Regions from separate parts of the Mediterraneibacter sp. NSJ-151 genome, predicted to be linked through region 1. Evidence: predicted binding sites of a transcription regulator. Region 1 holds the regulator's gene; the other holds the start of a gene.

Region 1 (4,224 bases):
TCTGTAGATAAGTCTACGCCTTCTTTTGCTTTAAAATCAGCAAGCATATAATCTGTAATCTTCTGGTCGAAATCATCTCCACCAAGTCTGTTATTTCCGGCTGTAGATAATACTTCAATAACTCCATCACCAATCTCGATGATAGATACATCGAATGTACCACCACCTAAATCGTATACCATGATTTTCTGCTCTTTTTCGTTATCAAGACCATAAGCAAGTGCTGCTGCTGTAGGCTCGTTGATAATACGTTTAACATCAAGTCCTGCAATTTTACCGGCATCTTTTGTAGCCTGACGCTGAGCATCGTTAAAGTAAGCAGGTACTGTGATGACAGCCTCTGTTACTTTTTCTCCAAGATATCCTTCTGCATCAGCTTTCAGTTTCTGAAGAATCATTGCAGAAATCTCCTGTGGAGAATACTTTTTGTCATCAATTGTTACTTTGTAATCTGTACCCATCTCTCGTTTGATTGAAGAGATAGTTTTGTCTGCATTTGTTACAGCCTGACGTTTTGCAGGTTCACCAACAAGACGTTCTCCTGTTTTTGTAAATGCAACAACAGAAGGTGTTGTTCTTGCTCCTTCTGTATTTGCGATAACAGTTGGCTGACCACCTTCCATTACGGCAACACAACTGTTTGTTGTACCTAAGTCAATACCAATAATTTTTCCCATGATATTTGTCCTCCTAATTTATCATTCTAAATTTACTGATTTACTACTTCTAATTTGCTACTTTTACCATGCTGTGTCTTACAACACTGTCACGATATGTGTAACCCTTCTGGAACTCTTCCACGACGATATTCTCGCCCACCTCCTCATCTTCTACGTGCATAACTGCATTGTGAAAATCAGGATTAAATTCCTGTCCGACAGCCTCGATTGGTTTTACACCTGCTTCATCGAGAGTTGTCATTAACTGTTTGTAAATTTTATCCATTCCTTCCATGAAAGGATGTGATTTATCTTCCTCTGACACAGCTGCCAGTCCGCGTTCAAAATTGTCCACGACGGGAAGAATTTTATCTATGATATCTTTCGCTCCTATTTCGTACATCTGTTTTTTCTCTTTATCTGTACGCTTGCGGAAGTTATCAAACTCAGCCATTTGACGAGTAAGACGATCTGTTAATTCTTCAATCTTTTCGTCTTTCTTGTCTTTCTTGTTTTTCTTACCAAATAATTTTTTTCCAGATTTCTCTGTCTCTTCTAATGATTCATCTTCTAAGGTTTCTTCTTCAGAGTCATCAGCTTCAACAGCCTCTTCTGTCACCTCTTCAGATTCTTCTTCAACAGTTTGTGTGGCTTTTGCTTTTGCCTCTTCTACTGCTTCTTTTACCATATCTTCCTGACTCATTTTTTCCTCCACCAATTTTATTCTATATCCTGTTCGCTTAAATCTCTACGATTTAAAGTGTCCAGTTCATTCTTCAATGTCTGTAATGTCTTCATTACATGTTCATAATCCATACGCTTCGGACCAATAATACCGATTGTTCCACGCATTCCTTCGCCTAACTCATAAGTAGCTGTTACAACACTGCAATCTTTCATTGTCTTGACCGGAGTTTCATCGCCAATGTAAACTTGTATTCCTGTATTCTCTTCATTTGAAAGAGTTTCTGTAACCAGTTCTGCAAGCTGTTGTTTTTCCTCAAAGGCACTTATTATTTCCTGTGCACTCTGTTTATCGCTTAATTCCGGATACTTAAAAATATTTGTCGCACCACATGTATAAATTTCCATATCATCTTCTACATGAATAATATCTGCAACAGCATCCAGCACATCGCTGATTACTTTACTGTGAATACCTGCCTGATCTTTTAATCTGGCGATCAGCCCAAGGTTAATTTCCTCAATAGACATGCCATTGAGGGAAGTGTTCAGAAGCATATTCAACTTTAGCATCGTCTCATTGCCTAACTCTTCATCAACTTCGATAATCTTGTTTTTGATTACATTTCCCGTCATTACAATAACTGCAACAATCTGTTCTGGATCCACCTGTGATAATTGAATGAATTTCAATGTATTCTTATGGTTGATCGGAGCAGAAATCATGGTTGCATAATTTGTATTATTTGCAAGTACTCTCGCTGCTTGTTTTAATACTTTATCAACCTTATCAGATTTTTCTAAAACAACATTTTTCAAATCTGATAATTCTTGTTCCTTATCGGCCATCAACATATCTACATATAACCGATATCCTTTATCCGAAGGAATTCTTCCGGCAGAAGTATGTGGTTGGAAAATATATCCCATATCCTCTAAATCTGCCATCTCGTTTCGAATTGTTGCTGAACTTAAATTCAAGTCGGTTGATTTCGAAAGAGTTCTTGAACCTACCGGCTCTCCGGTTTCAAGATAATTCTGGATAATTGCTTTAAGTATAATATGTTGTCTATCTGTTAATTCTATATCCATCTTCTTAAAACCTCCTCTTTCTTCGCTATTAGCACTCCACTTATTTGAGTGCTAACACCTTACAAGTAATAAGATAGCACCTTGATTTCCGTTTGTCAACACTGTTTATCATTTTTTTATAGAAATAAAAATTTATTATATATTTCTATAAAAAAGAAAAAACTCTGACATAAACAATCAAAGTTTTTCTTACTTTTATTAGTATTTGATTTTATGAAAGTAAAAATTCAGATAATACATAATTGCTGATATCCATTCCTCTGTGAGTAAGCATGAGATTATCTTCTTTACTTATTATCAATTCATCTTCTTCCAACCTTTTTATTATACTTCCATAAACTTCCCCAATTTCTTTACCAAAAAACTTGTGAAACTTATTTTTTGAAATTCCAGCTGTTTTTCTCAATCCCAAATACATAAATTCTTCCATTTGATTTTCTAATGTTAAGTATTCATGTTCTATTTCAATCGCTTGTTTTTGATTAATGGTTTGAATATATTTATCTCGATTCTTAATATGATTGAAACGGATTTGTTCTTGTATTTCTGAAGTATTTTTATTTTGAATGGAAATCAGAGAGGCTGCACCAGCACCAATTCCAAGATATTCCACTCTGTCCCAGTATCCAAGATTATGCCGACACTCTTTTCCCGGGTATGCATAATTGGATATCTCGTAGCGGTGCATTCCACAACTTTCTAACATTTGAATGGTCATCTCTCCCATTGTATATTCATCATCTTCGGAAGGAAGTTTCCAGTCACCCGCATCAAATTGACCTTTACAATACCACTCATAAAAGTTCGTTCCTTCTTCTAATATCAAACTATATGCAGAAATGTGTTCAGGGTTAAGTGTTAGAATCTTTCTCAGTGTATTTTCCCAGCTTTTTAAAGTTTGTCCAGGAAGTGCTGACATCAGATCAATATTTCTATTCTTAAATCCTGCTTGTTCAACAGCTTCCCATGTATTTAAAAAATCTTCGTAAGTATGAATTCTTCCCAACATTTTCAATTCTTTATTTTCTGTTGATTGCAATCCGATACTCACACGGTTGATACCTGCCTGTTTATAGCTTCTTAATTTTTCAATGTTTACAGTTCCTGGATTCATCTCCATTGTAATTTCTGCAACAGGATCGATGGTAAAAATCTGATTTAGATTTTCAAAAATTAGTTTCATCTGATCTGCTGTCAAAAGAGACGGTGTTCCTCCTCCGAGGAAAACCGTCTTTACTATATATTCTTTTGCAAAATCTTTATAACGATTAATTTCTTTACATAAAGCCTGAACATAAGCATTTAATTCTTCTTTTGTTCCACTTGCAGAAAAGAAATCGCAATAATTGCACTTTCTTACACAAAATGGTATATGGAGATATAATTCTAATTCTCTCTTCATATTAATCTTCATCTAATTTCAATACACTCATAAATGCTTTTTGTGGGATATCTACATTTCCGACTTGACGCATTCTCTTCTTACCTTCTTTTTGTTTTTCGAGAAGTTTTTTCTTACGTGAGATATCACCACCATAACATTTAGCAAGAACATCTTTTCGCATTGCTTTAACTGTTTCTCTGGCAATTACTTTTCCACCGATTGCTGCCTGAATCGGGATCTCAAACATTTGTCTTGGAATTTCCTGCTTTAATTTCTCACACATTTTGCGTCCACGTTCATATGCATTAGAACTATGAATAATAAATGAAAGTGCATCCACTTCTTCTTTATTAATAAGAATATCCAATTTGACAAGTTCTGAACGCTCATATCCTAACATCTCAT
Region 2 (4,224 bases), on a different contig from region 1:
AAGTATTGTAGTTTATACAATGAGTAAACGTGTAAATCCAAGTATCAATGCAGTGTCAACACTTGTTGTTGTCATTATTACAATAGCCCTGGTAATTATTAACATTGCACCGGTCGTAGCTTCAAAACGTGCAAAAAAAGAAAATGTAGGCCGAAGAAAATTCGTTTATCCGGCAACTGCAGCAGTATGTGCACTGTTAGCAATTGTGATTTTTGTAAATATATCCGGAAACAAAGCGGCATCCAAGCCATTTGAAGGCCAGACCTTGCACATTTACAACTGGGGCGAGTATACTGGTGAAAATATCATCAACGATTTCCAGAAAGAGACCGGGGCAACAGTTGTTATGGAAAACTTTGATTCCAATGAACAAATGTATATCAAAGTCGCAAATGGAGAATCCTACGATATTCTTGTTCCAAGTGATTACATGATTCAGAGATTGATAGGCGAAGGATATCTGCAAAAATTAGATCACTCAAAACTAGATTGCCTTGATAAGCTTGATGATGGCGTAAAAAATCTGGCATACGATCCGGGAAATGAATACTCAATACCATATTTCTGGGGAACAGTCGGAATCATTTACGACAAAACAAAGGTAGATATCGAAGATTTGAAAAAAGAAGGCTACAACATTTTCCTCGATGAAAAATATAAAGGAGATATCTATCTCTACGATTCAGAGAGAGATTCCTTTATGATGGCGTTAAAAGCATTGGGATATTCAATGAACACAACGAATGAAAAAGAAATCCAGGAGGCTTATGACTGGCTACTTCAGTGTGTGCAGACGATGAATCCGGAAATTGTTATGGATGAGATCATTGACAACATGGCACAGGGCCGAAAAGCATTAGGCTTAATCTATTCAGGAGATGCAACCTATGTCATGGCAGAAAATGAAAACATGGGTTACTATTTACCGGGAAGCGGAACAAACCTCTGGTCTGATGCGATGGTCATTCCGAAAAATGCAAAAAATCCAGAGCTTGCATACGCATTTATCAACTATGCAAGCGACTATGACGGGGCTTATGATAACTCAAGTTATATAGGCTATACTTCTGCAAATAAAGAAGTTATGGATGATCTCTCTGGAGTGGGCGGCGATTTCGAAGGAATCAATGCGTACATTCCAAGAAGCGATAATCAAAATGATGAAATATTTGAATATAATGAAGATACAAAGAAGATCATCAGTGATCTGTGGAGCAGAGTAAAAATTGCAGCAAGTAATGCGAAGTAATAAGAGGGGTGCGAAAGCACTCCTTTTTCTATGTGGCGAACGTAAGAGTTTATTATGTGGCGAACGCAAGTATTTTTTATTATATGAAAGTGGATATGAGGGCTTACGAAAGCAGATTGGTATCTGAAAAGAGACATGAAAACAAAATTAGCACTCACCTTTAAAAAGTGCTAACAAAAGTGTTGACAAACCAAAAAAGCAGTGGTATTGTTATAGAGTAAATAGAACAATAAAGATTCATGGTAGCTTTTAGAACGCTTTTAAAAACTGCCATTTAGCAACCATTTTTTATAAAAAAGGGGGTTTGTATTATGAACATTAATAAATTCACACAGAATTCATTGCAGGCAGTTCAGTCTTGTGAGAAGGTTGCCTATGATTATGGCAATCAGGAGATCGCACAGGAACATTTACTCTATGCACTGATCACACAGGATGACAGCCTGATTTTAAAATTATTAGAGAAGATGAACATTCAAGGGACATTGTTTATCAATCGTGTAGAAGAAGCAATCAATAAAAGACCAAAGGTGCAAGGAGGACAGGTGTTTGTCGGACAGGATTTGAATAATGTATTGATCCATGCAGAAGACGAAGCCAAACAGATGGGAGACGAATACGTTTCAGTTGAGCATTTGTTCCTCGCATTGTTAAAACACGCAAGTAGAGAGATGAAAGCACTGTTTCGAGAATTCGGAATCGACCGCAATTCATTTCTTCAGGCATTGTCCGGCGTCAGAGGCAATCAGAAAGTGACAAGCGATAATCCAGAGGCAACCTACGATGCACTTGCAAAATATGGTACCGATTTGGTTGAGCGTGCAAGAGAACAGAAGCTAGACCCGGTTATCGGACGAGATGCTGAGATTCGTAATGTAATCCGAATCCTTTCACGTAAGACTAAGAACAATCCGGTTCTGATCGGTGAACCAGGTGTCGGTAAAACGGCAGCAGTAGAAGGGCTTGCACAGCGAATTGTAAGAGGAGATGTGCCGGAAGGTCTGAAAGATAAGATCATTTTCGCACTGGATATGGGTGCGCTCGTAGCAGGAGCAAAGTATCGTGGTGAATTCGAAGAACGTCTGAAAGCCGTATTGGAAGAAGTAAAGAACAGCGAAGGAAAGATTATTCTCTTCATCGATGAGCTGCATACGATTGTCGGAGCAGGCAAGACAGAAGGCTCTATGGACGCCGGAAATATGCTCAAGCCAATGCTTGCACGAGGCGAGTTACATTGTATCGGTGCTACAACTCTGGACGAATATAGAAAATATATCGAGAAAGACGCAGCACTTGAGAGACGTTTCCAGCCGGTTTTAGTAGATGAACCAAGCGTAGAAGATGCCATTTCTATCCTTCGTGGACTGAAAGAACGTTATGAAGTATACCATGGCGTTAAAATCACAGACGGAGCACTTGTGGCAGCGGCAACATTGTCCAACCGATATATATCAGACCGTTTCCTACCGGATAAAGCAATCGACCTTGTCGATGAAGCATGTGCATTGATTAAGACAGAACTAGATTCCATGCCGGCCGAGATGGATGAACTGCGAAGAAAGATTATGCAGCTTGAGATCGAAGAAGCGGCACTTAAAAAAGAAGAAGACCGGTTAAGCAAAGAAAGACTGGAACATTTACAGCAAGAGCTTGCAGAACTCAGAGAACAATTTTCAAAACAGAAAGCACAGTGGGATAATGAAAAACATTCCGTAGAACGTGTTCAGAAAATCCGTGAAGAGATCGAGCAGATCAATAACGATATCCAAAAAGCACAGCGCTCATACGATCTGGAAAAAGCAGCCGAGCTGCAGTATGGAAAACTTCCACAGCTTCAAAAACAATTAGAAGAAGAGGAAGCACATATCAAAGAGAAAGACTTACGTCTGGTACACGAAAGCGTTACAGATAATGAAATCGCCAGAATCATTTCCAGATGGACAGGAATTCCGGTAGCAAAACTAAACGAGAGCGAGCGAAGCAAGACTCTTCATCTCGACGAAGAACTGCATAAACGTGTCATTGGACAAGATGAAGGTGTAACAAAAGTTACAGAAGCTATCATCCGTTCCAAAGCAGGAATCAAAGATCCATCCAAACCAATCGGTTCATTCCTATTCTTAGGACCAACCGGTGTAGGTAAGACAGAACTTGCGAAAGCACTGGCAGAAAGTCTGTTTGATGATGAAAATAACATGGTTCGTATCGATATGAGTGAATACATGGAGAAATATTCCGTGAGCCGTCTGATCGGAGCACCTCCGGGATATGTCGGATACGATGAAGGCGGTCAGCTGACAGAAGCAGTTCGTAGAAAACCATACTCCGTTGTACTGTTCGATGAGATTGAAAAAGCACATCCGGACGTATTCAATGTACTTTTGCAAGTACTGGATGATGGTCGTATCACAGACTCACAAGGCCGTACAGTAGACTTTAAAAATACAATATTGATCATGACATCCAACATCGGATCATCCTACCTGCTGGATGGAATTCAGGACAACGGCGAAATCAAGCCAGAGAATCAAGAAATGGTAATGCAAGATTTAAGAGCACATTTCAGACCAGAATTCCTGAACCGTCTCGATGAGATTATCATGTTCAAACCATTGACAAAAGAAAACATCGGCTCAATTGTAGATTTAATGATCGCAGATGTAAACAAGAGACTGGAAGATAAAGAAATCTCCATCGAATTAACACCAGAAGCAAAAAGCTTCGTTATAGATGGTGGTTACGATCCAACTTACGGTGCAAGACCACTCAAACGATATCTGCAGAAACACGTTGATACATTAGCTGCAAAACTGATCCTTGAAGGAAATGTCGGAACAGGCGATGTAATCTTATTACAAGTTGAAGATGGCAAACTTGTAGCAAAGATAAAAGGACGAAGTGATATTTAATAAAGAGAATAAATGATATTAAGTGGCAGACTGTGCGAGCAGTCTGCCATTGCTTTAGTCTCAGAT

Evidence for each region. The regulator HrcA, encoded in region 1, represses chaperone genes, less so after heat shock. The targets are predictions, from matches to a motif close to TGTTAGCACTCNNNNNNNNNGAGTGCTAACA.
Region 2: clpB (ATP-dependent chaperone ClpB) is a predicted target of HrcA. The motif match lies at 1,395-1,425, and genes of this name have one in related genera.

What each region holds. Positions count from the first base shown of each region.
Region 1 covers NZ_JAKVPP010000003.1:163,962-168,185, forward strand. The annotation lists gene dnaK (molecular chaperone DnaK) at 1-677, opposite strand, end outside; gene grpE (nucleotide exchange factor GrpE) at 727-1,362, opposite strand; gene hrcA (heat-inducible transcriptional repressor HrcA) at 1,380-2,435, opposite strand; gene hemW (radical SAM family heme chaperone HemW) at 2,647-3,837, opposite strand; gene lepA (translation elongation factor 4) at 3,839-4,224, opposite strand, start outside.
Region 2 covers NZ_JAKVPP010000010.1:82,749-86,972, forward strand. The annotation lists gene LQE94_RS11275 (extracellular solute-binding protein) at 1-1,249, shown strand, start outside; gene clpB (ATP-dependent chaperone ClpB) at 1,561-4,158, shown strand.